DNA from 3 places in the Butyricicoccus sp. AM27-36 genome. Region 3 is predicted to be linked to each of the others. Evidence: predicted binding sites of a transcription regulator. Region 3 holds the regulator's gene; each other region holds the start of a gene.

Region 1 (10,137 bases), on a different contig from region 3:
TCATCACCGAAAGCATTTAAGCGAATACGCTGAGAGCGGACCGATTGATCCGCTCTCAGGCTGTCGAAAAACTTTGTTTTCCGAACAGCCTCTCGCTCGAAACCACGCTTTCGAGCGAATCTCGAAGAAAAACCGCGTCCTGCGGACACATTTTTTCTTCCCTTGTATAAATTCCGAGATACACAAGGTGAATTGCCGCATAGCGGCAAGAGAGGGTGGTCTGGACCATGCTCCCGGAATTTATGAATTTGCAAAGCAAATTCGATTGAATGCGTGCTGCCGCACGAAGCATAAAAATCGAATATTGCTTTTTCGACAAGCTGAGAGCGGACCGATTGGTCCGCTCTTTTTTCGATAACGGCAGTTGCTAACACATTTTCGTGTGATAGCGCATGTTAAATAGCATTTGCATTACAAATGCCAGCCCGTAGGCCTCTATCCTTAAAAATATTTAATGAGAGCAAAAGTCGGGGCGTGTACCGCGCAGCGCGGCCAAGAAGCCACGCAAGGATAGCGCTGACTTTTTGACTTTGGGAGGGAGAAAGTTTCAACCAACGGGCGGAACTTTCGGACGACTTTGTGTCGTTTGCGTTACATCTGTGTTACACTGCTTGTATTGCCGCCAGATCATGCTATAATAGTCACAGAGTATGATATACGTCATACATCTATTAGCTTGCGGCTCTGCCGCAGACAAGGAGGTACACTCTATGAAATTTCAACAGGTAATGGCATTTTTCCTCACCGGTGCAGTGGCACTCTCCATGAGCACCACCGCGCTCGCTGCCGACCTTCCGGATAACGTTGATACCACCGTATCCGCCACACAGACCGCCGATGAGCAGGAAAACAACCTTTACACCAAGAACGACAAGGACCTGACCGATGCCGAGTTCGAGCAGAAATACGAGCTGCCGGAGAACTCGTGGTTCACGCCCGCAGTCCGCTATGTGATTGAGAACAACATCATGCTGCCGGCGGGTCATATCAACGGTAAAGAATATTTCCCGTGGTTCAATCCGGCGGAAAACCGCTGCACGGTTGCCGAAGCGCTTTACAACAGCGCAAAGCTCATTGACCCGGAACTGACTGCATCCTATGCGGGCATGGCCATCAAGGAAGCACCTGACTACAACCAGATTTATGAATCTGATCGTCCCGGCATGACATTCTGCTTTGAATCCGGCATTATGACCGGCGACAGCCAGCACTACCTGCGTCCCTATGACTCCATCTCCCGTCAGGAGTTCGCGGTAGTGCTGCAGCGCTACATTACGCTGCTCGAAAAGGCCGGAAAGATTACGTTTTCGACTAATACGAGTGTGAATACCGCGTTTACCGATGCTTCTTCGCTCGCTCCGTGGGCGAAGGATGCCGTTGCGTTCTGTCAGACCAACAAGCTGATGAACGGCGACAATCACGGCGCATTCAATCCCAAGGGACAGATTAAGTCGGTTGAGCTGGCACAGGTGCTGTACAACCTGTCTCAGCAGATCAAATAATGTGCAAAACCACCTGTTATCACTGATAACAGGTGGTTTTTCTATGTCTTTGGGGCGTCAATTTCACGTCACAGTTTTCAGTCAAAACGCGAATTATCAAAATACGGTTTATCTGCTATAATGCAGATACCGAGAGACCGCTTCCGTGAAAGAGGTAACAGCTCATGAAAAAACGCATTGCATTCCTGCTGATCGTTCCGCTGCTGTGCGTGCTGGCTGCAAGTCTGAACATCAGCTATATGCCGACCGGCGGCCTGCTTTTTGTCAGCAGCACGCCGGACGATGAACTCACTGTCTGGCAGAAAACCATGCCTGACGGCACCAAAATCGCCGTTTATAACAGCGAAACCTCCATCGTATATGCGAAATACCACGGTTTGGCATACACCATCACCGAGATTCAGAAGCCTGTGGACGGACATTGGCTGCCGGAGTCCATTAAGGTCTACCGCAGTTCGTACACCTCTCCCGACAACACATAAGAGAACAGCCTCAGAGCGTGATTTTTGCGCGCCTCTGAGGCTGTTTTATTTCATTCCATGATGGAAAATTCAATTTCTTCGACGGTATAGCCGTCCTCGATGATAGTCGGTGCGCGGAACAGGTCATCCTCGAGCGTATGCGGCAAATGCGCCAGACACAGGTGCAGCACGCTGCCGCCGCTCTCTCTCTGCGTGAGCAGCAGCCGTCCGCCGTGCGCCTGCGCGATTTGATTGACGAGCGGCAGGCCAAGACCAAGCGGTGTGCCGCCGCGCACGAGCGCCCGGTAATCGTCCATCGAGGTGGTGCGCCGCCAGCCGGAAAGCAGGTCATCGAACTTCGCAGGGTCCAGTCCCGGACCGGTATCGGCAACCGCAATCGTCACAAAATCCCGCGTATCGGTCAGCGAAACCGTGATTTCGCCGTCCTCCGGTGTTACGCGCAGCGCGTTTGTCAGCAGGTTATAGATTGCCGTACGCACCAGTCTCGTGTCAATGAGCGCGTCTGCGTGCTCCGGCACCTGTACGATGAATTTTGCACTGCCCGCAGGCGCATGCGTCTCAGCCTGCTGTACGGCATCGCGGCAGAGCGCTGACAGGTCGCAGCGCCGCAGAGAAAGCTGCTCGGTCAGCAGAGGGTCGTGCAGTAAATCCGAGTGCGTCAGCAGCCGGTACAGCCGCATGCACTGCCGCCGCAGTCCGTCTGCCAGTGCAGGATCCTCCACCTGCTCGGCCTCGGCCATCAAAGCACCCAGATAACGCGAGCTTTTGTCCTGAATGACCCGCAGGCTGCCGTCATAGGCGGCACGGTCGCGCCGCAGATACGCCAGCAGTGCACCGCCGCGGTGTGGGATCATTTCGACCGTGTAGACCGTTCCGTCGATGTCCTCCTCTGCGGTGCAGGCAGACTGTGTATTTATGCACCGGAGCAGTATATTCCGCGTGCTGCCGCTCAGGAACGGATCCAGCTCCTCCATCGGGTGCAGACCGGAAAGCTGCTGTGCCGCGTCGCTGCACCGCTCGATACGCAGCGTATCGCTCACTGCGAACAGCGCCGCATGCCGCAGCTCGGTGCGCAGCAGCAGCTCGCGGACTGCGTTGCCGTCCAGCTGCGAAAAAAATGCGTCTTCCATCATTATCCTCCCAAAACACCGTGTAATTTTACCTTTGTACTGTGGGAAAGCTGCTGTCATTCTCGATCGTGTTTTCCTGCGTCCGGTATATGCTGCGCGGTATTTGGCATACTAATCTCTGTCTTCGCGGATGTGAAAAAACAGCACGGCGCGCGCTGTGCTTTTCTCATCCCGAAAATCGGGGGATTATACAAACCGAATCCCCATATTTTGTACGATGTGTTTATTATACCACTGCCGCTACTGTCATTGCAAAGAAAATTATACAAAAATACCGGTCGGAATGACAAAAAAATCACAAATATTACACCTTGCGGCAAACTGCGCATTTAGTGTATAATAAAAACATCAACAGAGAACTTCATCAAAACATTTAGGAGGAACACTGTAAAATGGGTATCAAAGTAGGTATCAATGGTTTTGGCCGTATCGGCCGTATGGTTTTCCGCGCTGGTCTGAAGAACCCGAACATCGAGTTCGTAGCGGTAAACGATCCGTTCATGACTCCGGACTACATGGCATACATGCTCAAGTATGACACCATGCACGGTCGTTACGACGGCACCATCGAGTATGATGACAACTCCATCACCGTTGATGGCAAGAAGGTTCTGTTCTTTGCAGAGATGGACCCGAAGAACATTCCGTGGGGCAAGGTTGGCGCTGACTACGTTGTAGAGTCTACCGGCGTATTCCTGACCAAGGAGAAGGCACAGGCTCACATCGACGGCGGTGCTAAGAAGGTTATCATGTCTGCTCCGTCCAAGGACGACACCCCGATGTTCGTAATGGGCGTTAACCAGAACACTTACACCAAGGATATGACCTTCGTATCCAACGCATCCTGCACCACCAACTGCCTGGCTCCGATCGCTAAGGTACTGGACGAGGCATTCGGCATCACCGAGGGCCTGATGACCACCGTACACTCTGCAACCGGCACCCAGAAGGTTGTTGACGGCCCGTCCAAGAAGGACTGGCGCGGCGGCCGTGCTGCTTGCGGCAACATCATCCCGTCCACCACTGGCGCTGCAAAGGCTGTAGGTAAGGTTTACCCGAAGCTGAACGGCAAGCTGACCGGTATCTCCATGCGTGTACCGACCCTGGACGTTTCCGTTGTTGACCTGACTGCTAACCTGGCTAAGCCGGCTACCAAGGAAGACATCTGCGCTGCTATGAAGGCTGCTTCCGAGAAGCCGCTGTCTGAGGGCGGCCTGAAGGGCGTTCTGGGCTACACCGAGGATGCTGTTGTATCTTCTGACTTCCTGGGCGACGAGCGCACCTCCATTTTCGACGCTAACGCTGGCGTTTACCTGACCGATACCTTCGTAAAGGTTGTTTCCTGGTACGACAACGAGTGGGGCTACTCCAACAAGCTGCTGATGCTCATCGAGCACATGGCAGAGGTTGACAACAAGTAATTGTTGCCCACTGGCGTATAAAATGTTTTCAAAAAGCTCTTGTTCTTCGGAACAAGAGCTTTTTTCTTTCTCTCCGGCTTGACGGCACAGGCATATCATGCTATACTTAGTTCAAATTTAGACTATCTATTTTTGAAGCAGGTGATATACATGAATCCCTATATGGAATTTACGCACAAGACCGATCTGGCATACAGCGCAATGTGCCGACCGCTGTGCCGCGAACTCAAGCTGACACAGACGGCGTTTGACATCCTGCTGTTCCTTGCCAACAACCCCGGCCATGACACCGCCAGCGACATCGTGGAGCTGCGCCGGATCAAGGCGAACCTCGTATCAGTCAACGTCAACCGGCTGGTCGAGGAGGGCTATCTGCGCCGCGAGAGCATCCCCGGCGACCGCCGCAAGACCCGTCTGATATGTACCGACAAGGCGCTTCCCATCATCGACCGCGGCCGCGCATTGCAGGCGCAGTTCATCGACCGTCTGCTCTCCAGCATGAGTGATGAACAGCGGCAGGCGTTTGGCGATGCCGTCGGTGTCATCGACCGCAATCTCGACCAGCTCTTGCAGGAGGTGCGCTGATATGACGATGCTTTTCACCGTGCTCGTCACGTTTTTCGCCGGCATGGGCGCTGGCCTCGGCACCGGCTTCGCGGGCATGAGCGCCGCCGCCGTTATCAGCCCCATTCTCATCACCTTTCTGCACATGGACCCGTATATGGCGGTCGGCATCGCGCTCTCGTCTGACGTACTGGCGAGCGCCGTTTCGGCCTATACCTACGGCAAAAACAAAAATCTGGATGTCAAAAACGGCCTGCTGATAATGCTCAGCGTGCTTGTATTCACCGTGGTCGGCAGCTATATCGCCAGCCTGCTCCCCTCGCGAACGATGGGCAGCTTCTCGGTGTTTATGACGTTCCTGCTCGGCGTGAAGTTCATCGTCCGTCCGGTCATGACCACCAAAGAGGCGATGATGAACGTGTCCGCGCGCAAACGAGCTGTGCAGTCCATTGTCTGCGGCGTGCTGATCGGGTTTATCTGCGGCTTCATCGGCGCGGGCGGCGGCATGATGATGCTGCTCATCCTGACCTCGGTGCTCGGCTACGAGCTGAAAACCGCCGTCGGCACCAGCGTGTTCATTATGACGTTCACAGCGCTCACAGGCGCGGCCTCGCACTTCACCATTGGCGGAATGCCTGACCCGCTGATCTGGGCTCTGTGCGTGATCTTCACGCTCGTGTGGGCACGCATCGCTGCCGTGTTCGCCAATAAGTCCAGCCCGAAAACGCTCAACCGCGCCACCGGCGTGATTCTTGTCGTGCTCGGCCTTGCTGTTATGTTATTCTCCAAAATCGCATAAACAAACCCCTTTCCGCTCTGTCGGAAAGGGGTTTTTCAGTTGAAAATTGAGAATATGGATATTTTTTTGCCTGAACACAAATTGGTGCTGGAACATGATGGGTACTATTATCACAGCAGTCTGGCGGCCAGAGAGAGGGCAGAACGGAAAGACCGCGCCCTGCGAGAGGCGGGATATCAGGTGCTTCGAATCTGTGACAGCCGGGAGCTGGCTGAGCCGGTTGTATTGCAGAAGACGAAAATTCTGTATCGGTTTGATGAGCAGGATAGGCATCTTGACCAAATGATCGCCTCTGTATTTTGCTATCTTGATTTACAGCCGCTTGATTTTCATCACCGACGGGATCAATATGCAATTAATCAAATGTATTTTCATGAGCGAAAGAAACGCACTCTGGCGGTAGAATATCCTGCAATCGCGTTGGAGTGGAGCACCCGCAACGCCGACAAGCCTGATACTGTATTCAGCGGTTCGCCTCGAAAAGTTTGGTGGCACTGTCCAAAATGTCAGCAGGAGTATCGAGCCACGATCGCTAACAGGACCAAGCGCCGTTCCAACTGTCCGTTCTGTGCCAATCTTCAGGCGTATGAGAAAAACTTCCTGGCAGTGCTCCGGCCGGAAATTGCCGCGGAGTGGCATTCTGCGTTAAATTCCCCTCTGACACCTTATGATGTAGTGCCCGGCTCTGAAAAGAAAGTATACTGGATCTGTTCGGAAGGACATGTTTGGAAAGCAGCCATCTGTTCCCGCACCAATTCCCGAAACAGCAGATGCCCCATCTGTCATCCGAGAACTGGGACGCGATGCGGCTTGGTGAGGCCGCCGGAGCCTGCGCTTATTTGAATCTGACACCCCACAAAGAATTTGCCGCTTTGCCCAGTGAGATAGCAGGGCAATCCAATAAGAAATTTGGGTGGAAATGTGAAAAGGCCATGAGTGGCAATGCGAGAAGGGACATGTCTGACAGAGTTCCATCAGCAAGCGGATTCGCGGGGATGGCTGTCCATATTGTTCCGGTCGGCGTCCAAGCAGAGCGTATTGTCTGCAAGCCTGCTACCCTGCCCTTGCTCCTATCCGTACAGAGTGAATTGAACATACAATAAAGAACGTGCGTTCTTTTTAGTGTAAATCATGCTGCATTTTCGCATTTTCCTCAGAATCAATCCATATACTATGTTATTTTATGCGCTCTCTTCTCAACGGCAGTTCTCCCTCAAATCTGCGGCTGCACCTGCAGGAACTCCTCTGTTCCCTGTTCTCCGGTTTGCATTTTTGCCGGTTTCGTGGTATATTTTTAATATATGCCGTATGACTTCGTAATCGGTCATGCGCGTCAATCTGCGAACACATCATACAAAGGTGGGGAGCAAAGATGAACGGACCTACATTACAAGTGCAGATGCTCGGGCAGTTTACCCTTCGATACGGCGACCGCACCATTTCCGACAGCGACGACCGTTCCCGCCGGGTATGGTCACTGTTGGCCTATATGCTGTATAACCACGGCCGCTCGTTCGCTCAGGAGGAGCTGATCCATCTATACTGGAGCAACGGCGAGAAAAGCGCGGATCCCGGAAATGCGCTCAAATCAATCTTTCACCGCATTCGTACCGCGCTGGATAAACTGCAGCCGGGACTTGGCCGCCTGCTCATCCGCCGCAAAGCAGGACGATACTTCTGGAACAACGTTATACCGCTTTCTCTCGATGTTGAGGACTTCGAGGCGCATTTTCATGCCGCCGAAGCCGCCGGAGATGACGATGTCCGTCTGGCAGAGTATCAGGCTGCACTGGCGCTGTATACCGGCGATCCGCTTCCTCGCATGACCGATGAAATCTGGACCATTCCAATCGTGGCCTACTATCACAGCCTGTACACCCGTACGGCAGCCGGGGCGATCGAACTGCTTGAAAAGCAGGAACGCACCGCCGAAGCCGTTGCGCTGTGCCATCAGGCGATTCATATTGAGCCGTATCAAGAGGACCTGTATGAGCACCTCATGCGTGGTCTGCTCCGCACCGGCGATATGAAGGGCACTATGTCGGTCTACGAGGAAATGAGCGAGCTGCTGTTTGCGCATTTCGGCGTTATGCCGTCCGAGACGCTGCGCACACTGTATCGTCAGGCAACACGCACCGTAAACGACCGCACACTGACCATGGACGAGGTTTGCTCTCAGCTTGCGGAGCCTGCGCCGCACGGCGGCGCCATGGTATGCGAATACGACTTTTTCAAGATTCTGTACCGTTCCGAAGTCCGTTCGATCGCGCGAAACGGCCATTCAGCGAATATCTGCCTGCTGTCGGTCTCCGGCAAGGACGGCGAAATGCTTGCACGCCGCAGTCTGGACCCCGCAATGAACAATCTGCAAGTGCTTGTCCAGAACAATCTGCGCCGCGGCGATGTGATTGCTCGATGCAGCATTTCGCAGTATATCATCCTGCTGCCGCAGGCGAATTACGAAAACAGCCGCATGGTTGCCGACCGACTGGTAAGCGCGTTTTACCGTCGGTATCCGCACTCGCCTGCGCGGCTCCGCTATACGGTGCAGCCGCTGACGTAATCAGACCTTCAAAAAACTGCGTGCCGTCTATCCCGCGCACAATAAAGGAGATAAACATGGGTAAACAAAGCTGGAAGCCTGGCAATATGCTCAATCCCGTTCCGGCGGTGATGGTCAGCGTTGCCGATGAAGCGCACCGTCCCAACATCATCACGGTGGCGTGGGCCGGTACGATCTGCACCAACCCGCCGATGGTGTCGATCTCGGTCCGTCCGTCACGGTATTCTTACGATATTATCGAGAAAACCGGTGAATTTGTCATCAATCTCACCACCGAAAAGCTGGCGCGCGCGTGCGACTACTGCGGCGTTGTCAGCGGCCGTGATGTAGACAAATTTGCGAAAACCGGTCTGACGCCCATGCCGGTCGAGCATGTCAGCGCACCCGCTATCGCGGAAAGTCCGGTCAACATCGCCTGCCGCGTCACCGAGAGCCGCGCACTCGGCAGCCATACCATGTTCATCGCCGAGGTGGTCGGCGTGACGGTTGATGATACATATCTGGACGAAAACAACCGGTTCCATATCAATGATGCCAACCTTATCATGTACTCCCACGGCGAGTATTTTGCGCTTGGCAAGTATCTCGGCAAGTTCGGATACAGCGTGCAGAAGAAGAAAAAGAGGAAGAAGTAAGGCGTTTTCAACTGCATACTATTGGCTGAAATATCAAATCAGAATTTGGAAAGGGGTGCACTGCCTTGCTGAGAAAATTGAATCGTTTTTTAAACATCGTTATTGGTTCATTCATAGGAGTTTTTATTGGGTACGGAATTTATAAGTTCTGGCACTTTAAAACTTATCCAAATTTATATGTCATGCAGTCTGCACCGTGGTACACAGAGTTACTGTTGGATGGTGCCATGGTGGTCGTTGTGGTGGTCGTATGTATTATCCTAAAGCTGATTATTTGGAAAAAGTTAAAGCCATAACTTCCAGTTTTCCGCACCATGCAACCCAAAACAACGCAAAACCGGCATCTTCCGATGCCGGTTTCTTTTCATTTCATTTCTTTATCAAATTGCTGTCAGCCCAGCATTCTGCCGCGCAGCAGAATCGTGTGAATGTTCAGCTCCTCATCCAGCAGGAGCACATTGGCCAGCTTGCCCGGCTCGAGAGAGCCGTAATCGTGCTCAACGCCGATAGCGCGCGCCGGATTGGTGGACGCGGACCGAATCGCCTGACCGAGCGGAACGCCCATCTTGACCGCCGAGCGCACGCAGTCCATTAGGTTGGTTGCGGAACCCGCAATCGTGCCGTCGTGCAGCGTAGCGAGGTTTCCGCGCACGGTAACCGCCTGTCCGCCGAGCGAATACTCGCCGTCATCCAGTCCGGTCGCCATCATGCTGTCCGAGATCAGGATAACACGGTTCTCAAACAGCCGGAAGGTCGCGCGAACGACCGACGGATGCACATGCACGCCGTCCGCGATGAGTTCAACCGCCACGTTATCGTTGTCAAAGGCCGCACCAATCACACCCGGTGCCCGATGCGAAAACGGCGGCATGGCGTTGTACAGATGGGTCACCTGCCGCGCGCCGTGCTTGAAGGCTTCGCAAGCGGTGTCGTAATCCGCTGTCGTATGCGCAATCGAGATACGCACCTCGCCCGCCAGCTCGTCAATGGTCTCCATCGAACCCGGCAGCTCGGGTGCCAGATCGCACAGCTTGAACAGAC
Region 2 (10,137 bases), on a different contig from region 3:
CGACAGGCTGTGTGCTGCATCTGGTCGAGCCGCTCGGCTTTGCTATCGATGACAAGCGCATGAAGCGGGCCGGTTTGGATTACTGGCACCTGCTCGATGTGCGTATGTATAAAAATCTGGATGAATTTTTTGAGAAAAATCCGGACGGCCGCTACTTCTATGCGACAACAAAGGCGCCGCACGCCTATCATGAGGTGGAATACCGCGACGGCGACTACCTGATGTTCGGCAAAGAGACCCGCGGTCTGCCGGAAGCGCTGCTCATCGAGCACCCGGAACGCTGCGTTCGCATTCCCATGAGAGAGGGCGCGCGCAGCCTTAATCTGTCTAACTCGGTCGCTGTTATCGTGTTTGAGGCACTGCGGCAGACCGGCTTTGAAAATCTGAGACTTGCGGGACCGTTCCCACAGGCATAAAGGAGTAAAGAATGGAAAAGATTCATATTTTGACCGATTCCTCATCGGATATTCCGCACGATCTGGTAGAGGCGCACGGCATTGAGATCGTTCCGATCATGCTGACGCATGAGGGACGCAGCTTCCGCGAATATTACGACATCACATCCGAGGACTACTGCAGGCTGCTCGAGACCAGCAGCGAGATTCCCGGCACGGCCATGACTACGCCGACCGTATTCCTCGAGTCCTACAACCGTGCATTTGAGCGCGGCTGCACGCATCTGCTGGCAGTGCTCATCAACGGCGGCGGCTCGGGTACCTATCAGGCGGCGTGCCTTGCAAAATCCATGTTCGAGGAGGAGCAGGGCGAGGGAAAAATGACCATCGAGGTCATCGACTCCAAGACCTACACCTATATTTACGGACACATTGTTGTCAAGGCTGCCGAAATGCGCGAGCAGGGCGAGAGCTTTGACGCGATCGTCAGCGTGGTAAAGAGCCGTCTTAACCGCGTGGAAGCCTACCTCGGCGTGTACAGCCTCAAGTTCCTCAAGAAGTCCGGCCGTATTTCGGGCGGCGCGGCTTTCGTGGGTGAGGCGCTCGGTCTCAAGCCCATCAGCCATGTGTATGACGGTGCGGTAAAGGTGTGTGACAAGGTGCGCGGTGAGAAGGCACTCGTTGCCGGAATGAGCAAAAAAGTCTCCGCCCGTGTGGTGCAGCCGGATAAGCAGACGGCTATCCTGCTCTACGGCGACGTACCCGCCGAGCGTCTGGATGAAATGGAAAAGCGTCTGCGTACCGAAATTGGATTCCACGATGTGGAACGCGTAGTGATCGGTCCCTCGGTTCTGACAAATACTGGTCCGCTGGCGATGGCTGTAGCGTATTATGGAACGCCGCGGGATTGATGCAAAAATTGTGAATGTTGTTTAATATTTCGCAACTTTTTGGCGAAAAACGCAAAAATCCTCTAAAAGCGAGTTGGAATGTGATGATTTTCACAATTTTGCTTGCGAATGACACGAATTACGAGTATAATTCTGTATTGGAAACGGAATTATTGTAGTAATAACAACCGTGCTTTTGTTCCTTATCGTAACTTTATAATACATCTTAAAGGAGAGGGATATTTATGCAGTATAACAAGAAGAGCGTTGAGGATATCGACGTATCCGGCAAGAAGGTAATTGCCCGCTGCGATTTTAACGTACCGCAGGACGAGAACGGCAACATCACCGACGACAAGCGCATCCGTGCTTCGCTGGAGACCATCAACTACCTGCTGGATCACAACGCTGCTGTAATCCTGTGCTCGCACCTCGGCCGTCCGAAGGGCGAAGTAAACATGAAGTATTCGCTGGCTCCGGTCGCTAAGCGCCTGAGCGAGCTGCTTGGCAAGGAAGTCAAGCTGGCAAAGGACGTTGTAGGCGAGGATGCTAAGAAGCTGGCCGCTGAGGTTAAGCCGGGCGAGGTCGTTCTGCTTGAGAATGTTCGCTTTGAAAAGGGCGAGACCAAGAACGACGCTGCGCTGGCAAAGGCTATGGCTGACATGGCTGACATTTACGTCAACGACGCATTCGGCACCGCACACCGTGCACACGCTTCCACCGCAGGCATCGCAGATTACCTGCCGGCTGTATGCGGTTTCCTGATCAAGAAGGAAATCTCTATCATGGGCAAGGCCCTGAGCGATCCGGCTCGTCCGTTCGTTGCAATCCTGGGCGGCGCTAAGGTTTCCGACAAGATCGGCGTTATCGAAAACCTGATCGACAAGTGCGACACCATCATCATCGGCGGCGGCATGGCCTACACCTTCTCCAAGGCAAAGGGCGGTGAGATCGGCACCTCTCTCTGCGAGGAAGACAAGATCGAGCTGGCACTCGGCCTGCTCAAGAAGGCTGCTGACAAGGGCGTTAAGCTGCTCCTGCCGGTTGACACCGTTTGTGCAGATCACTTCGGCGCGGACGCTGCTCCGGTCGTATACGAGGCTGGCAAGATCCCGGCTGACATGATGGGCATGGACATCGGCCCGAAGACCGTAGAGCTGTTCTCCGAGGCTGTCAAGGACGCAGGCACTGTTGTTTGGAACGGTCCGATGGGCGTATTCGAGTTTGACACCTTTGCAGTCGGCACCAAGGCTGTTGCCAAGGCAATCGCTGAGAGCAAGGCTGTTTCCATCATCGGCGGCGGCGACTCCGCAGCTGCTGTTGAGAAGCTGGGCTTTGCTGACAAGATGACCCACATCTCCACCGGCGGCGGCGCTTCTCTGGAGTTCCTCGAGGGTCTGGAGCTGCCGGGCATCGCATGCCTGCAGGACAAGTAAGTCTATTAGGAACGCTTTATATCGGAGCGCGTTCTGTTGAGCGCTCCGTATAAATACATAAAGATTTAAGACGGAAATGTCCGTCCGAATGTTTGAAAGGGGTAAAACCAACATGAATCGCAGATATCGTAAGACCATTATCGCCGGCAACTGGAAGATGAACAAGACTCCGGCAGAGGCAAAGGCTCTGATCGAAGAGATGAAGCCGCTCCTGTCCAAGACCAAGTGGTGCGAGATGGTTCTTTGCGTACCGTTTACCGATATTCAGGCTGCTGTAAAGGCTGCTAAGGGCTCCAAGATTGCAATCGGCGCTGAGAACATGCACTTCGAGAAGTCCGGCGCTTTCACCGGCGAGATCTCCGCTGACATGCTCAAGGAGCTGGGCGTTAAGTACGTTATCATCGGCCACTCTGAGCGCCGTCAGTACTTCAACGAGACCGACGAGGCTTGCGGCAAGAAGGTTCAGGTCGCTCTCGAGAACGGTCTGCGCCCGATCCTGTGCGTAGGCGAGTCTCTGACCGAGCGCGAGCAGGACGTTACCATGGAAGTTATCCGCAAGCAGATCAAGATCGCTCTGCAGAACGTAGCTGTTGAGGACATCAAGAAGGTCGTTATCGCTTACGAGCCGATCTGGGCAATCGGTACCGGCAAGACCGCTACCGCAGAGCAGGCTAACGAGGTTTGCTCCGCTATCCGTGACTGCCTGCGCGAGAAGTATGGCGCACGCGCTGCACGCGGCATCACCATCCAGTACGGCGGTTCTATGAACGCGAAGAACGCTTCCGAGCTGCTGGCTCAGCCGGACGTTGACGGCGGCCTGATCGGCGGTGCCTCCCTGAAGAGCGCTGACTTCGCTACCATCGTAGAAGCAGCTAACCAGTAAGATAAGGATACGGGAAAGGGAAACGCTCCCTCACCGTTTTGCGGAGGGGGACATGGTGCATATCGTGTCCCCTTTTATTCTCTTATCGTTCGCTTCTGTAAAGGAGTTTTATCAGTATGAAAAAAACCACTATGCCGGGCATGCCGGAGGTAGAGGTAGTCGAGATCAAGACTTCCGCACCGGTTAATGTTCTGGCAGATCCGGCTCCTGCAAAAAAGCCGGCGGCAAAGCGTACTCGCAAGACCGCTGCTAAGACTGCCGAGGAGAAAAAGCCGGCAGCAAAGCGCGGCCGCAAGCCCAAGGCAGCCACCGCTGCTGCCAAGAAGGCAGAGGGCCCGAAGAAGCCGACCGCTCTGATCATCATGGACGGCTTCGGCCACCGCGAGGAGACCAAGGGCAACGCCATCGAGGCTGCTAAAAAGCCGAATCTCGATAAGATTTTCGCAGAGAACCCGCTCACCTATATCGGCGCATCCGGTCTGGACGTTGGTCTGCCGGACGGCCAGATGGGCAACTCCGAGGTTGGCCACACCAACATCGGTGCAGGCCGCATTGTATATCAGGAGCTGACCCGCATCACCAAGGCCATCCAGGACGGCGATTTCTTCGAGAATCCGGCTCTGATGAGCGCTATCAACCAGTGCAAGTGGTTCGATTCCACCCTGCACATTTTCGGTCTGCTGTCTGACGGCGGTGTGCATTCCCACATTGACCACATGTTCGCGCTGCTCGAGCTGGCACGCCGCAATGGTCTGCGCAAGGTTTGCTTCCACTGCTTTATGGACGGCCGTGACACGCCGCCGCAGTCCGGTATTGAGTATATCGACCGCCTGCAGGCCAAGATCGACGCTGTCGAGGTCGGCTGCATCGCAACCGTATCCGGCCGTTACTACGCAATGGATCGTGATAACCGCTGGGATCGCGTACAGAAGGCGTACAACGCTATCGCACTCGGCGAAGGCGAGCACGCAGCTACCGCACACGAGGCTATGGAGCAGTCCTACGTAAACGGCGTAACCGACGAGTTCGTTGTTCCGGTTATCGTTACCGAGGGCGCGACCGTCAAGGATGACGACGCGATCATCTTCGCAAACTTCCGTCCCGACCGTGCGCGTGAGATCACCCGTGCATTCGTTGATCCGGAGTTCACCGGCTTTGAGCGCGTACAGCCTAAGATTCACTACGTCTGCATGACGCAGTACGATGCTACTATTCCGGGCGTGGAAATCGCCTTCAAGCCGCAGAGCCTGAAGAACACGTTCGGCGAATATATCTCCGATCTGGGTATGACCCAGCTCCGCATTGCCGAGACCGAGAAGTACGCACACGTTACGTTCTTCTTCAACGGCGGCGTTGAGAAGGAGTATCCGGGCGAGGATCGTGCTCTGATCCCGTCCCCGAAGGTTGCAACCTATGATCTCCAGCCGGAGATGAGCGAGCCTGCCGTTACCGAGGAGTGCGTAAAGCGCATCCTGTCCGGCAAGTACGACGTTGTTATCCTCAACTTCGCAAACTGCGATATGGTAGGTCACACCGGCGTATTCGAGGCTGCAGTCAAGGCTATCGAGGCCACCGATGACGGCGTAGGCAAGGTCGTTGACGCCATCCTCAAGATGGGCGGCCAGTGCCTGATCACCGCCGACCACGGCAACGTCGATCAGATGCTCGACGCTGATGGTGTGACTCCGTTCACCGCACACTCCACTAACCCAGTGCCGCTTGTAATGGTCGGTCACGAGGGCAAGCTGGCAGACGGCGGCGTACTGGCTGATCTGGCTCCCACCATGCTGGATATGATGGGCATTCCGCAGCCTGCAGAGATGACGGGTCACAGTCTGCTTGTTAAGTAAGTCTCCAAGGGGGACGCTGTCCCCCTTAGATACCGAAAAAGTTCCCAAGGAAACTTTTTCGGATATCCCCCTCATCTTTGCACGGCAAAGACGGTTCGGGACACGTGTCCCGAAGCAGTGGTATAAAAGTCCGGCAGAGCTGGACTTTTATGGGGAATTTTATCGCCGCGTGCGCGCGGCGCAGCAAAAATGTGATTTTTGCTGTTTCGTTAGCCAACCATTTTATTTTATAATAAGAAGGAGAAAGAATTATGAAGGGCTACATTGAAATTGTTGATGTAATCGGCCGCGAAGTTATGGACTCCCGCGGCAACCCGACCGTTGAGGTTGAGGTTTACGTTGAGGGCGACACCGGCGCATACATGGGCCGCGCTGCTGTTCCGTCCGGTGCTTCCACCGGTATCTTCGAGGCTTGCGAGCTGCGTGACGGCGACAAGTCCCGCTACAACGGCAAGGGCGTACTCAAGGCTGTTGACGCTGTAAACGGCGAGATCGCTGAGGTTGTTATCGGCATGAACGCTCTCGACCAGCAGGCAATCGACAAGGCTATGATCGAGGCTGACGGCACCCCGAACAAGACCAAGTTCGGCGCAAACGCTATCCTCGGTGTATCCCTGGCTGTTGCCAAGGCTGCTGCAGAGGCTCTGAGCCTGCCGCTGTACAACTACATCGGCGGCTGCAACGCTAAGACCCTGCCGATGCCGATGATGAACATCCTCAACGGCGGCGCACACGCTACCAACAACGTTGAGATTCAGGAATTCATGATCATGCCGGTTTCCGCTCCGTCCTTCCGCGAGGCTCTGCGCCGCTGTGCAGAGGTATTCCATCAGCTGAAGACCACCCTGAAGGAGAACGGCACTCCGGCAGCAGGTGTAGGCGATGAGGGCGGCTACGCTCCGAACCTGAAGAAGGACGAGGATGCTCTGAAGGTTATCGTTCAGGCAATCGAAGAAGCTGGCTACAAGCCGGGCGAGGACTTCATGATCGCGATCGACGCTGCTTCCTCCGAGTGGTGGAACGACGAGGAGAAGTGCTATATCCAGCCGAAGTCCGGCAAGAAGCTGACTCAGCAGCAGCTGGTTAAGATGTGGAAGAACTTCGCTGAGAAGTACCCGATCATCTCCCTCGAGGACGGCATGGCTGAGGAAGACTGGGAAGGCTGGGCTATGCTGACCAAGGCTCTGGGCGACAAGATCCAGCTGGTTGGCGATGACCTGTTCGTTACCAACACCTCTCGTCTGTCCAAGGGCATCGAGCTGGGCGTTGCTAACTCCATCCTGATCAAGGTTAACCAGATCGGCTCCCTGACCGAGACCCTGGATGCTATCCAGATGGCCAACCGCGCCGGCTACACTGCAGTTGTATCCCACCGTTCCGGCGAGACCGAGGATGCTACCATTGCTGACATCGCTGTTGCACTGAACGCTGGCCAGATTAAGACCGGTGCTCCGTCTCGTACCGACCGCGTTGCAAAGTACAATCAGCTGCTCCGCATCGAGGAAGAGCTGGGCGAGGATGTTGCACAGTTCCTGGGCAAGAAGGCTTTCTTCAACCTGAAGAACAAGTAAGTCTCCGTCCTTACCGTTACTGCAATATGAGAAAACCGCACGCTTTTGCGTGCGGTTTTTTTATGGCTCAATCATAAAAGCTGTGGGATGAAGGATTTCTGATGTAATGATTGAGCCTTTTTATATAGAAATTTCTTGCGAATATATAGTAAATTCTTGCGCTTGGGTTGACGGACGGACAAACTTGTGCTATCATAACTGCAGTAACATAGCGAATTCTCTGTGCTGAAACAGAGAATCTGGCTTTTTTGGATAAAATTGCTCACATTTTCATTTCTTTATCATAAATCACCTCTGCGCCTTGTGCGCAGAGGTGATTTATTTTTTCGGATAGACGCGACTTGAGAAAATCAGCCGCCGTAGCCGTTCTTCCATCGCTGCAGCGCAAGTGCTGCGTTCTTGTAGCTGACATCGGCGGTCGGCGTTCCGGCGGGCACACCGAGGATAGCCGCGTCACCCTGACGAACGTATCCGCTGGTTTTCCAGCGCTCAAGCGCCTGCTCGTAGGCACGGGTCTGTGCATTCGCGGCCGCACTGCTGACATTCAGCTGATAATTGCGCCAGTTCAGCGTCGGCGTGCCGTTCAGGAAGCCGGTCAGACCGGCTACGGACAAGCCGTAATCGCGGTCGGCGTTAAACTGGCTCAGTGCCGCCTGCGCCTGCTGGAGCGCCGCATTTTCCGATGCGGTATAGTAGCTGCTCTCGGCGGCTGCGGTCTGTTCATCGGCGGCATTCTGCGCTGCCGCACGCGCGGACAGACGCGCCTGCCCAAGCGAATTCAGGTCGCTGCGGTACCGGTTGTCCACCGCAATGCGGCTGGTCTCCGCCATGCCGCTGGTGGCTGCCTGCCCGCGTGCGCCCATGTTAAGTCCGAGTGCCGCCAGCTTTTCCTCGTTGTTCACCGCGGACTGTCGGGCATTGATGTCGGTCTGACGCATACCGGCGGCGTAGTCGTTCTCGATGGATGCGAGATTGCTCTCGAGCTGTTTTGCAATACGGCTGCGGGCGGTCTCAAATCGCTTGAAACGGGCATTTTCCGCCGCATCATACAGGCTGCTGACGCGGTTTGCACCGGTTGTTGTGCTTGAAACCGAGTACGGACGGTAGCTGCCGTTCCATGTCGAAACCGCGTCGTTGGACGCAACCTTGCCGCCGAGACCGAGCGAGTCAATCTTGTTCTGGCGTTCGCTCAGCAGCTGCTGGCGTTTCGCTGAATCAGTCGTGCCGGCAATCGCCGCCGAGTAGTCAAAATTGTCGCGGTAGCCATTGGAATTGAGCGTGCCGGAGGACTTGCTCGACGTCGATTTGCTTGCCGCCGTCTTAGTCGAAGTGGACTTGGATGTGGTTGACTTTATCGTTGATGTTCGGCGTGTGGAAGTTGATTTGATGATTGCCAAAGGGGAATCCTCCTTTCTAAATTACGGTCTGACCCTGTGTCCAGCGGATGGTGAGCGCGAGCAGACCAAACGGCTCATCCGGCCGGTCGTTGCCGATGCGCACGGCAAACAGAGGACTGCGGTGCTGTTTCCATCGGGTACGGTACGTCACGGCGCCTGGAATGCACCGGAAGGAGAACCGTGAAAAGTCCAGTGTGCGGAAGGAAAACAGGTCCATATTGCGGGAAAGCGCAAGCTGGACACCGTTTTCGTTCTCGTACTGCACGGTCGCGCCCGAGCGGGAATGCGGCATGAGCGTCGGAATCACGTCCCGCACGGTCTTGAAGCGGCTCCAGTCGGAGAGCGGCAGGGTAGGCGTGCGCCAGTACGCGGCAATCGCCGCCGTGTCATCAAGATAGGCGTGCTCCTCCTCGCTTTTGGCAAAGCGGCACAGCCGACCGTCTGCCGTGCCGAACCACAGCAGACCGTTCAGCACCGCCAGACACTGTGCAGGCACATTGACCCAGAAAAACCACGCCGGATCGCCGTTTTCCTCGGTCAGAGAGCCGTCCGCGACATAAATGTGTCCGTTTACTGCCAGATAATATTTGCCCTCGAATACCACCGCACAGGCGTTTTTGAGGTCGGCCTCCTGCGATAATTTCGGCACAATGGCATCGGATACCGAGCGGATCGTTCGCTGTTCGGCAACGGCGGTGCCGTACACGCCCTGCACACCTCTTGCCGAGAGATACAGCGGCAGGTCGTTCAGCACGGCGAAGCAGCGGCTTGAAATCGCGCCTTCACCTTGCGCACCTTGCTTGAGCGGATACAGCGCAGAACCGTCATCCGCCATCATGTAGGTGCGCAGATAGCTGGTCGCCTCCTGTGCGCCGCCGGACTTGACCACGACCTGACTTTCGTACTGCTTGAGATAGCCGACGATCGCAGATGCATCCGTACCTATGCGGGTGTAGCCGGTGTCCGGAAAGTAGGTCGGGTCGTATAGGCCGCTCTGCCAGTCGCAGTCCGGCTCATCCGGGTTGCCGGAAAGGAACACGCGCGTGTCGTTTTTGCCGCCGTACAGCCCGGCAAAGCGGCATTTATTGATCTTGTCCGCGTGTCCGCTGACGGTTTTGGCAAACGCGATGGACACATTTGCCAGACCGTTTCCGTTTGCCGGAGCAGCGGCCAGCGTTACCAGACCGGTCGAGCGATTGACCGCCGAAACGGTAACCGCCGAGCCGTTGACCTCAGCTGTAACAGCTGTTTCGTCGAGGTCGGTCGCGTCTACCTTGAACTGGGTCGCTGTGCCGTCACCGATAAAGGTGTTGATGCGCTTAGGCGTCAAGAGATTTACCGCCTCGTAGCTGGTGCCGCCGCCGGTCGGCGCCGCAGAGATGGTCGTGGTCGGCACATAGGCGGTGCCGGATACCGGAACGGCTTCCCAGACCGTGTTTTTGCTGCTTTTGCGCACCGCACGATAGGTTTTGCCGTCCATCAGGTAGAGTACACCCTTCACCGTGAACGACTGAGAAAACGCCTCGTTCATGTCCGCGCACAGCTCGGTCTGCGTGCCGTCCGGTGTCCGAAAATACAGCTTTGCACCTGCGTGAACGGCACAGCCAATGCCATCCGGCATAGCGAATAACCCATAGATGGGTGCGTTAAACTGCGCCTGTGTGCGCCATCCGGTGCGCTTTACAAGAAAATCGTTCTGGTCGCAGATCATGTTC
Region 3 (10,137 bases):
TCGTTGTTCTTGATACGGGACATGTCAACACGCTCGTAGTTGATCTGCAGCTTGGACAGACGGGCAACCATCAGGATCAGACCGAGACCGACGCCGACTACGATCGCAACCGTCAGATCGAATACGATGGTGCAGATCATGGTGACGATAAATTTCGCCATGGCACCCTTGAAACGGTGGCTGAACATGTACTTGATGGCGTGCCACTCGTTCATGCGCCATGCAGTGACCATCAGCACGCCTGCCAGACCGGCCAGCGGCACATTCTGAATGACCGGCGCGAGCAGAAACATCATGATCAGCAGACCGACCGCATGGAAGATGCCGGTCAGACGGGTCTGCGCACCCGAGCGAACCGCTACCGAGGTACGCGCCAGAGCGGCAGTCGCCGGAATGCCGCCGAACATCGGCAGCACCATGTTGCCGACGCCCTGTGCGAACAGCTCCTGATCGTTGTTGAGCTTGACGCCGGTCGCGCGGCCGGCAGACGCACCGCACAGCAGGCTTTCGAGCATGTTCAGCACCGCGATGGAGAATGCCGGCGCCAGCAGAGCAGGAACCGTGTTCCAGTCAATCTGTGCCGGAGACAGACGATCCGGCAGCATGAGCGTTTTCGGAATCTCGCCGACGGTTGCTATATCGAGCTTCAGAATCATCGTTGCCGCAGTTGCGATGATAATGCCGATAAGCGAGGCCGGTACGACCGCGTTCCACTTTTTCGGGAAGAACACCATCAGAAGAACGACAAAAAGCGCAATCAGTGTGGTAGCAATATCCGGATGAAAGCCGAGATCCTTATACGAGATGATCTTCGCAATCGCACTGGCCCCTTCCGAGTGCGTGCCGAAGAAGTTGTCGATCTGACCCATCGCGATGATGACCGCAATACCCGAGGTAAAACCGGTGATAACCGGCGCGGGTACGAAGGCGGTCAGGTTGCCGAGATGCAGCACAGCCGCAAGGATGAGCAGCGCACCGGCGAGAAAGGTTGCCACGAACATGCCCTGCATGCCGTAGGTTGCGATCAGCGAGCCGAGAATGGCTGCCATCGCACCGGTCGGACCGGAAATCTGATAATAGCCGCCGGTCAGCGCCGAGATGATAAGACCGGCAACAATCGCCGTAACCAGGCCGCAGGCCGCTGTTGCACCGGCCGATACGCCGAACGCCAGTGCCAGAGGCAGCGCCACTGCCGCAACGGTCAGACCAGCCATCAGGTCCTTGGCCAGCTTCTGCCCGTTATAGCCCTTGAATTCCTGCTGAAGCTGCCGCAAAAATGCAGTTCCCATGATGTTTTTATTCCCCTTTTTGTGATTCTCCCTTACACAGCAAAAAAGCAGGGCGGCCAACGGAAAACGTCGGCACCCTGCTTTGTGGTGTACAGGTGTATAGCAACAGTATATCATATAGAAAACGATACAGCAAATCAAAATGGCAGAAAAATAGAAAATTGTGCAAAATGTTGAACATTCTGCGCGGTTATCATGCGAATTTAACCATGCGGAAATTTGACGGGAGGACAGGCGTTGCAAAATTCCGTCAAACAGCATATAATCTAAGGCATGAGCATGGAAGCATGAAAGGAAATGAAAAGCTATGCATGACGATCTGACCGCACAGGACATTGAAATGATGCAGAAGGAACTGGACCACCGCAAGCTGGAGCTGATGCCCGAGCTGATCGAGGAGGTCAAGCGCACACGCGCGTTCGGTGACCTGAGTGAAAATTTTGAATACAAAGCCGCCAAGCAGGCGCAGAACCGCAACCGCAGCCGCATCCGCTATCTGGAGCGCATGATTAAATCCGCGCATGTGATTGAGGATAAGGCAGGCGCGGATGAGGTCGGTCTGTTCGATAAGGTGGAACTGCTGTTTGAGGACGATGATGACACGGATACCATTCAGGTGGTAACGACCGTGCGGTGTGATCCGCTGAACGGCAGAATCAGCTGCAAGGCACCGCTCGGTAAGGCGGTGCTCGGCAAAAAGGTCGGAGACCGGGTGGATGTCACCACCGAGGAGGGCGACAGCTATACTGTTGTGATCAAGTCCATCACCAAGGAGAAGGATGATGGCTCGGGACCTATTTTGTAATTGGAAAATGGAGAATGGAAAATGAATGTGCGCGCCGAAGGCGCGGATTTAGGCAATACCGCATAATGGAACAAGAGCGGTTTGCGAATAAATTCTGCGTACTGATGAGGCGCGGTTTCTTGCAATACTTGCCGTATTGCAAGAAATCTCGGCAGCGCGGACAGAGCCGCGCAAGGATAGCGCTCATTCTCAATTATTGCACGCGAATGCAATAAAAAACTGCTGCACATCAACCGTGCGGCAGTTTTTTTCATGTACTCACAGCCCAAACAGGAGCAGGGCGGCGGTGAGCAGAAATTGTTCCCAATCCACCACGCCGTCATCGTCCATCAGCAGGAACCACACGATGAGCAGGGCGATCATAGTATCCATGTCCAGCCGGACACCCTGCAGACGCTCATTCAGCGTGCGTCCGAGACCGGAAAAGGTGCTGCTCTGCGGCGGTTCGTTTGTTTCCGGTGCGGTCTGCTCTGCGGCAGCAAGATAGCGGTTATACATGGGTCAGCACCTCCTATAAGGCTCGCGGCGCGGTATCGTCTGCAGAGCGGTTCACCTGTCCGAGTGCCGCGCGCGCCATCCGCGCCATGCTGACCAGACGGAGGGCACGGTCGAACTGGCCGGAGACCTCCTCGGCAACGAACGGCTTGAGCGCACCGAGCAGTGCACGTTTTTCCGGTTTTACGGCATTCTGCCCGCTCTGCGCGATCGCGCCGATGACCGGAAGCGCCTTCTGCATCATTTCGGAGGCCGGATCGTAGGTGCTCTGCGGCTCTGCCTGTGCGGACGGCTGACCGCCGAGCAGGTCGGACACGGTTTTCATCGCGTTCTGCAGTGTCTCCGGGTCGTTCAGCAGCGAGGAAAGCATATCATTTTCCATCCAAACGCCTCCTTATTTGCCGAAAATGTGCCGAAGCTGAGCGGCAAGCCGCGCACCCTCGGGTGTCTGCATGAGTTTTTGCGCTGCCTGTGCTGCGCTGCGCATGTCACCTCTTTGCGCGGCTTTTGCGGCCTGTTCCAGCTCAGCGGCATGCTGTGCGGACAGCTGCTCGACCGCACGCCTGCCGTCTGCGGTGCCGAGCGCACCGGAAAGCCGTTCGAGCGCCGCGTCTCCACCGGCCTGTGCCGCAAGTCTGCGGAGCAGTTCGTTCTGATTCATTCGCGTCCCGTCCTCTCTCATAAGAAGTTGTTTCATGACAGTATATGCCGCCGGGGGGAGAAGTGTGTGCACAGGGAAATAAATTGTGGCTGATCGCAAGAAAATTACTTTACATCGCGGGATACTCGGTGTAAAATACAGCTATATGTGCGGCGCAGAGAGAGGGAACAACATGAAAGTGCTGATATTTGCAGATTCCCACGGCTATAACATGGCAATGGCCTTTGCGGTAGACAGGGAAGAACCGGATGCGGTCATTCACTTAGGCGATCATGCCGAGGATGCTCGCGAGATCGAGCGCGTGTTCCCGGCCATGCCGATCTACCGCGTGCGGGGCAACAACGATTTTGATCCCGATGTGCCGCTGAATGCGGTTGTGACACCGGGCGGCGTGCGGATTTATATCACGCACGGCCACCGTGAGCGTGTCGGCATGCTGTCGAGCGGCATTGTGCCGCAGCGGGCTTACGAGGAGCACTGCGCGCTTGCTTTTTTCGGGCATACGCACCGCATGATGCTCGAGCGGGAGAACGGACTCTGGGTGTGCAATCCGGGCAGCATCAGCCTGCCGCGCGGCGGCCCGGCCAGCTATGCTCGGCTGACTGTCGAGAACGGACGGACTACGCTGCTCGAGCTAGTCGATGAGGACGGCAGTCTGCTGCGAAAAGAGAGTCTGTAAGAGAAATAGAAAATTAGGAGAACATTATGCTTTTAGCAATCGACGTAGGCAACACCAACATGGTGTTCGGTTTATATGACGGAGACAAGCTGCGCGGCTCGTTCCGCATTTCCACCAATTCCGAGCGCACCTCGGATGAGCTGGGCATGTTGATCGCGCAGTATTATCACTTTCACGATATCGCCTGTGCGGATACGACTGCGGTCGTTATCGCGTCCGTAGTGCCGCCGGTGATGTACACGCTCATTAACGCCATCCGCAAGTATCTGTTCGTGCAGCCGGTCATTGCAGGCCGCGATGCGGATATCGGCATTGAAAATTGCTATGCCAACCCGCGCGAGGTCGGCGCGGACCGACTGGTCAACGCGGTTTCTGCGGTTCGCAAGTACGGCAAGCCGCTCATCATCGTGGATATCGGCACGGCAACCACCTTTGATGCCATCGACGAGAACGGCGCATATCAGGGCGGCGCGATTTTCCCGGGTCTGAAGGTGGCGATGGAAGCGCTGTTCCTCAAGGCCTCCAAGCTGCCGCGCGTGGACATTGAGCGGCCGGAGAATGCCATCGGCAAGACCACTGTGCAGTCCATGCAGTCCGGTGCGGTGCGCGGCTATGTCGGCGCGCTGACCGGCATCATCACGGATATCCAGAAAGAACTGGGCGGCAAGGCAAGAGTAGTCGCTACCGGCGGCATGGGCCGCATGATGGCGGAATACTGCGACCTCATCGACGATGTGGACCCAAACCTGACGCTCGAGGGTCTGCGTCTCATCTACGAGAACAACCGCGAAGCGTTTGAAAACCGCAAGCTGGATATGACCAGCAGCGTCATCGAAGTGACCGAGGAAGGTACATGGCAGGAGAACAAGTGAGTTGAACTGCTGCGAAACCGCTTTTTCGACAAATACAAGTGACTTTCTGCCGAAAACAGTAATTCTGCTGAAAAAACGCAGAAAAAGGCTTTAACTTTTTCAAATCACTGCGGTGAAAAGTGCTTTGCAAAACCGATAGAATGTTGTAAAATAGAAGTGGTTTCGTGTATGCGAACACCACTTCTATTTTTGTTTTTTGGGGCACGGTGCAAGCTGCACCGTGGAGAAGGCTGTGGAAGCCGCAACCACCCATTCTGACGAGAATGGGGCGCGAAAGCGAAAGACTTTCGCGTCGGGACATAAAGGAGCGAAGGAAACACACATGGGTATGACAATCGCGCAGAAGATTTTGAAAGCGCACTTGGTAGACGGCGAAATGGCACTGGGTCAGGAGATCGGCCTTAAGATCGATCAGACGCTGACGCAGGATGCCACCGGCACGATGGCTTATCTCCAGTTTGAGGCGATGGGCGTCGATCAGGTCAAGACCGAGCGTTCGGTCGCTTACATTGACCACAATACCCTGCAGTCCGGCTTCGAGAATGCGGACGACCACAAATATATCGGTTCTGTCGCTAAGAAGCACGGTATCTACTACTCGAAGGCAGGCAACGGCATCTGCCATCAGGTGCATCTGGAGCGCTTCGGCGCACCGGGCAAGACCCTGATCGGCTCGGACAGCCATACGCCGACCGGCGGCGGCATCGGCATGCTGGCGTTCGGTGCCGGCGGTCTGGACGTTGCAGTCGCTATGGGCGGCGGGGCGTACTACATTCCGATGCCGAAGATGGTCCGCGTCAATCTGACCGGCAAGCTGTCTCCGTGGGTATCTGCGAAGGACGTTATTCTGGACGTACTGCGCCAGATGACCGTCAAGGGCGGCGTCGGCAAGATCGTAGAGTACGCAGGCGAGGGCGTAAAGACCCTGTCCGTACCGGAGCGCGCCACCATCACCAATATGGGCGCTGAGCTGGGTGCTACCACCTCGATCTTCCCGTCCGACGAGGCAACCAAGAAGTTCCTCGAAGCACAGGGCCGCGGCGACGTATGGGTACCGCTGTCCTCCGACCCGGACGCAGAGTATGACGAGGAGTACACCGTAGACCTGTCCGCGCTCGAGCCGCTGGCAGCTATGCCGCACATGCCGGATAACGTCAAAAAGGTATCCGAGATCGGCGAGATCAAGGTAAACCAGTGCTGCATCGGTTCGTGCACCAACTCGTCTTACTACGACATGATGAAGGTTGCTTCCATCCTCAAGGGCAAGACCGTAAGCCCGGAGGTTTCTCTGACCATCAGCCCCGGCTCCAAGCAGGTATTCAATATGCTGGCGCAGAACGGCGCTCTGGCAGATATCATCTCTGCAGGCGCTCGTATCCTCGAATGCGCCTGCGGTCCCTGCATCGGCATGGGCCAGTCGCCAGAGTCCGGCGGCGTATCGCTGCGTACCTTTAACCGCAACTTTGAGGGCCGTTCCGGCACCCAGGATGCACAGATCTTCCTCGTATCGCCGGAGGTTGCAGCAGCGTCTGCACTGACCGGTGTGCTGACCGATCCGCGTACCCTCGGCGAGATGCCGCAGATCGAAATGCCTGAGCATTTCACCATCAACGACAACATGATCGTAAAGCCGGCCGAGAATCCGGCTGAGGTTGAGGTCGTTCGCGGCCCGAACATCAAGCCCTTCCCGCTGGGCAAGGCGCTCGAGGCATCCTACACCGGCAAGGTTGTTCTCAAGACTGAGGACAACATCACCACCGACCACATCCTGCCGGCCGGCGCAAAGCTGCTGCCGTACCGCTCGAACGTGCCGTACTACTCCAACTACTGCTTTATCAACGTCGATCCGGAGTTCCCGTCCCGCTGCAAGGAGCAGGGCGGCGGCGTGATTGTCGGCGGCGCAAACTACGGTCAGGGCTCGTCCCGTGAGCATGCAGCGCTCGTTCCGCTGTATCTGGGCGTAAAGGCCGTACTGTGCAAGTCCTTCGCACGAATTCACAAGGCAAATCTGGTCAACTCCGGTATCATCCCGCTGACCTTTGCCGATCCGGCGGACTACGATGCAATCAATCTGCTGGATGAAATCTCTCTGCCGAACGTGCTCGAGGAAGTGAAAAACGGCAAGCAGGTCACCGTTGTTTGCGGCGGCAAGACCTTCAAGGCCGACTGTGAGGTTTCCGAGCGCCAGCGTCACGCACTGCTTGCAGGCGGCACGCTGCTGTACGCACGTCAGCAGAGCAAGTAAGTCAAGACGTTATGCCGACCGGAGAGCCAGGCGGGTTCTCCGGTCGGACTTGACAGCCATATTTTCTTTTGTTAAAATAATATCAATGGTGTAGGAGGACAAAACCATGTCTATCGACCAGTCTGTTCTGGATAAATTTGAGGCAGTTGTAGAGAGCCAGCGCAAGCGTATCATGGATATGAAGGCGCAGGACGATTTTATTGATTACTCCAAGCTGGACAAGCTGATCATCGGCGTGTGCGGCGGCGACGGCATCGGTCCGATGATCACCGGCATGGCCCAGCACGCGCTGGAGGTTCTGCTGGCGGACAAGGTAAAGGCCGGTAAGGTAGAGTTCCGCGTGATCGACGGTCTGACCATCGAGCGCCGTGCCGAGCTCGGCTGTGCTATCCCGCCCGACGTTATGGAAGAGCTGAAGAAGTGCCACGTTATCCTGAAGGGCCCCACCACGACCCCGCGCAAGGGCGATCCGTGGCCGAACGTAGAGTCCGCAAACGTTGCAATGCGCAAGGCTCTCGACCTGTTTGCCAACGTGCGCCCGGTAAAGGTGCCGGAGCTGGGTATCGACTGGACGTTCTACCGCGAGAACACCGAGGGCGGCTACGCTGTCGGCTCTCAGGGCGTACAGATTGATGACGATCTGTTCATCGACTTTACCGTAGCTACCTCGCAGGGCTGCGAGCGTATCGCTCGTCTGGCCTTCGACTATGCACGCAAGACCGGCAAGAACCGCGTTTCCTGCGTCACCAAGGCGAATATCATCAAAACCACCGACGGCAAGTTCCTCGATACCTGCCAGAAGGTAGCCAAGGAGTATCCGGAAGTACAGTTTGATGACTGGTACATCGACATCATGACCGCAAAGCTGCTCGACGACAAGCGCCGCCGCGACTTTAAGGTCGTTGTACTGCCGAACCTGTACGGCGACATCATCACCGACGAGGCCGCTGAGATTCAGGGCGGTGTCGGTACGGCAGGCTCTGCCAATATCGGCAAGCGCTATGCGATGTTCGAGGCAATTCATGGCTCTGCGCCGCGTATGGTACAGGAAGGCCGCGCAAAGTACGCGGATCCGTCCTCCGTACTGCGTGCAGCCGTTATGCTGCTTGAGCACATCGGTGAAATCGAACTGGCAAAGAAGCTCGACCGCGCACTTGATATCTGCATGGTAGAGGAGCGCAAGGTTGTTGTTACCGGTCGTGATACCGGTGCAACTGCGCAGGAATTTACCGACTATGTGCTGGATACCATCGCTAAGCTGTAATTTACACGAGAATAGAATTTGAGAGAGGGAGAGGTTCTGTGGAACGCAAGCAAGAGGTTTCCAAAGCGGTAATTCAGCGATTGCCTCGCTATTATCGGAATATTTGTGAGCTGAAGGCTGAAGGGGAGCAGCGTATCTCCTCCAAAGCACTGGCAGAGCGCATGGGACTGACCGCTTCGCAGATTCGTCAGGACTTTAACTGCTTCGGCGGCTTTGGTCAGCAGGGCTACGGCTATAATATCGACAAACTGCAGGAGGAGCTGGGTGCGATCATGGGTCTGCGGACCGGCCGCACGGCGATTCTGCTGGGTGCCGGCAACCTCGGTCGTGCACTGCTTAATAACTTTAACTTTTCTGCCAGCGGCTTTGAGCTGCTGTGTGCGTTTGACGCAAATCCGCAGCTCATCGGTCAGCGCTTTGGCGGCCATGAGGTACGCAGCGCGGATACGCTTGCGGAGTTTATTGAGCGCAACAAGCCGGATGTGGCGGTGCTCACCATTCCGCGCGGAGATGCTCCGCGTATCGCACACGGTCTGGTAGAGCGCGGTATCCGCGGTCTGTGGAATTTCACCGGCGAGGACCTTCATTTGGAGGGACTGGGCGTTCCGGTCGAAAACGTGCATCTGTCGGACAGCCTGATGACACTGTGCCATCTGGTCGGCATGGCGGACGAAGCACGAGAAGAAGAATGACAAAAAGGGAGTGCCAGAGCGGGCGCTCCCTTTTCTGTGCGTCAAAAAAGCCGTTCTCCGGTCGGAGAGCGGCTTTTTGCTTACATTTTGTCCAGATAATACGGCGTGGTCTGGTAAACATAGTAGTTGACCCAGTTCGTGTAAAACAGGTTGGCATGTGCCTTCCAGGTCACCAGTACGTCCTCGTTGGGATCATCGTTGCGGAAGTAATGACGCGGCAACTCCGGGTTCATGCCTTTAGCCAGATCACGCTCATACTCCTTTTTGAGCGTGTCGGCGTCGTACTCGCCGTGGCCCAGCACAAAGATCTGACGGCCGTTCATTGCCTCTACGATGTGCACACCGGCTTCGTGCGACTCCGCGAGAATGGTCAGACGATCGTTTTTGCGGATGTCGGCGGCACGCACCTCGGTGTGGCGCGAGTGCGGTGCGCAGAAGATATCATCAAAGCCGCGCAGCAGCGGCTCCTTCGGCAGCAGAACATGGTGCTTGAAAATACCGGACATTTTTTCGGGCAGCATGTACTTCGGAATACCGTAGTGATAATACAGACCGGCCTGCGCCCCCCAGCAGATGTGCAGCGTGGAATGAACGTGCGTTTTAGTCCAGTCCATGATCTCGGTCAGTTCCTTCCAGTATTCGACTTCCTCAAACGGCATGGTCTCTACCGGCGCACCGGTGATGATAAAACCGTCATATTTCTGGTCGCGGATATCGTCGAACGTCTTGTAGAAGGTGAGAAGATGATCCTCCGGCGTATTTTTGGAATGGTACGTTTCGGTCTGGATCAGATCGACCTCGATCTGGATCGGCGTGTTGGATAAACAGCGCAGGATCTGGGTTTCGGTAATGATTTTCAATGGCATCAGGTTGAGCAAACCGATGCGAAGAGGACGAATGTCCTGTGTCGCGGCACGGTGTTCGGTCATAACGAAAATGTTTTCGCTTTCCAATACGGCGCGTGCCGGCAGACTGTCGGCTATCTTGATAGGCAAGCCGACACCTCCTTTTTCTCTTCACAAATCTTTATATAATATATTCAGTATAGCAGATTTACGGCGGTATCTCAAGGGTTTGCATAAAATGCAGAAAAATGAAAAATAGTTATTGACAAAACAGGGGGACGATGGTATTC

The links. Region 3 encodes Rex, which represses fermentation and respiration genes when NADH is low (regulators of the CRP and FNR family bind a similar motif). Its sites were predicted from a motif close to ATTGTTAANNNNTTAACAAT; they were not measured.
Region 1: gap (type I glyceraldehyde-3-phosphate dehydrogenase) is a predicted target of Rex. The motif match lies at 3,397-3,416, and genes of this name have one in related genera.
Region 2: DW724_RS04590 (phosphoglycerate kinase) is a predicted target of Rex. The motif match lies at 1,384-1,403, and genes of this name have one in related genera.

The regions. Positions count from the first base shown of each region.
Region 1 covers NZ_QUJR01000009.1:104,327-114,463, reverse strand. Annotated here, with positions in the region: gene DW724_RS12340 (iron-containing alcohol dehydrogenase) at 1-20, shown strand, start outside; gene DW724_RS12335 (S-layer homology domain-containing protein) at 711-1,502, shown strand; gene DW724_RS12330 (hypothetical protein) at 1,667-1,984, shown strand; gene DW724_RS12325 (sensor histidine kinase) at 2,035-3,114, opposite strand; gene gap (type I glyceraldehyde-3-phosphate dehydrogenase) at 3,507-4,535, shown strand; gene DW724_RS12315 (MarR family winged helix-turn-helix transcriptional regulator) at 4,686-5,120, shown strand; gene DW724_RS12310 (sulfite exporter TauE/SafE family protein) at 5,122-5,898, shown strand; gene DW724_RS12305 (zinc-ribbon domain-containing protein) at 5,938-6,741, shown strand; gene DW724_RS12295 (AfsR/SARP family transcriptional regulator) at 7,271-8,461, shown strand; gene DW724_RS12290 (flavin reductase family protein) at 8,518-9,096, shown strand; gene nagA (N-acetylglucosamine-6-phosphate deacetylase) at 9,488-10,137, opposite strand, start outside.
Region 2 covers NZ_QUJR01000002.1:197,220-207,356, forward strand. Annotated here, with positions in the region: gene trmL (tRNA (uridine(34)/cytosine(34)/5-carboxymethylaminomethyluridine(34)-2'-O)-methyltransferase TrmL) at 1-416, shown strand, start outside; gene DW724_RS04585 (DegV family protein) at 428-1,306, shown strand; gene DW724_RS04590 (phosphoglycerate kinase) at 1,531-2,721, shown strand; gene tpiA (triose-phosphate isomerase) at 2,834-3,604, shown strand; gene gpmI (2,3-bisphosphoglycerate-independent phosphoglycerate mutase) at 3,721-5,454, shown strand; gene eno (phosphopyruvate hydratase) at 5,706-7,025, shown strand; gene DW724_RS04610 (hypothetical protein) at 7,376-8,422, opposite strand; gene DW724_RS04615 (hypothetical protein) at 8,439-10,137, opposite strand, start outside.
Region 3 covers NZ_QUJR01000010.1:123,492-133,628, forward strand. Annotated here, with positions in the region: gene DW724_RS13190 (SulP family inorganic anion transporter) at 1-1,289, opposite strand, end outside; gene DW724_RS13195 (GreA/GreB family elongation factor) at 1,597-2,094, shown strand; gene DW724_RS13200 (hypothetical protein) at 2,353-2,592, opposite strand; gene DW724_RS13205 (hypothetical protein) at 2,606-2,971, opposite strand; gene DW724_RS13210 (hypothetical protein) at 2,984-3,250, opposite strand; gene DW724_RS13215 (metallophosphoesterase family protein) at 3,423-3,929, shown strand; gene DW724_RS13220 (type III pantothenate kinase) at 3,956-4,801, shown strand; gene DW724_RS13225 (aconitate hydratase) at 5,124-7,046, shown strand; gene DW724_RS13230 (isocitrate/isopropylmalate family dehydrogenase) at 7,153-8,310, shown strand; gene DW724_RS13235 (redox-sensing transcriptional repressor Rex) at 8,349-9,002, shown strand; gene metA (homoserine O-acetyltransferase MetA) at 9,083-9,997, opposite strand.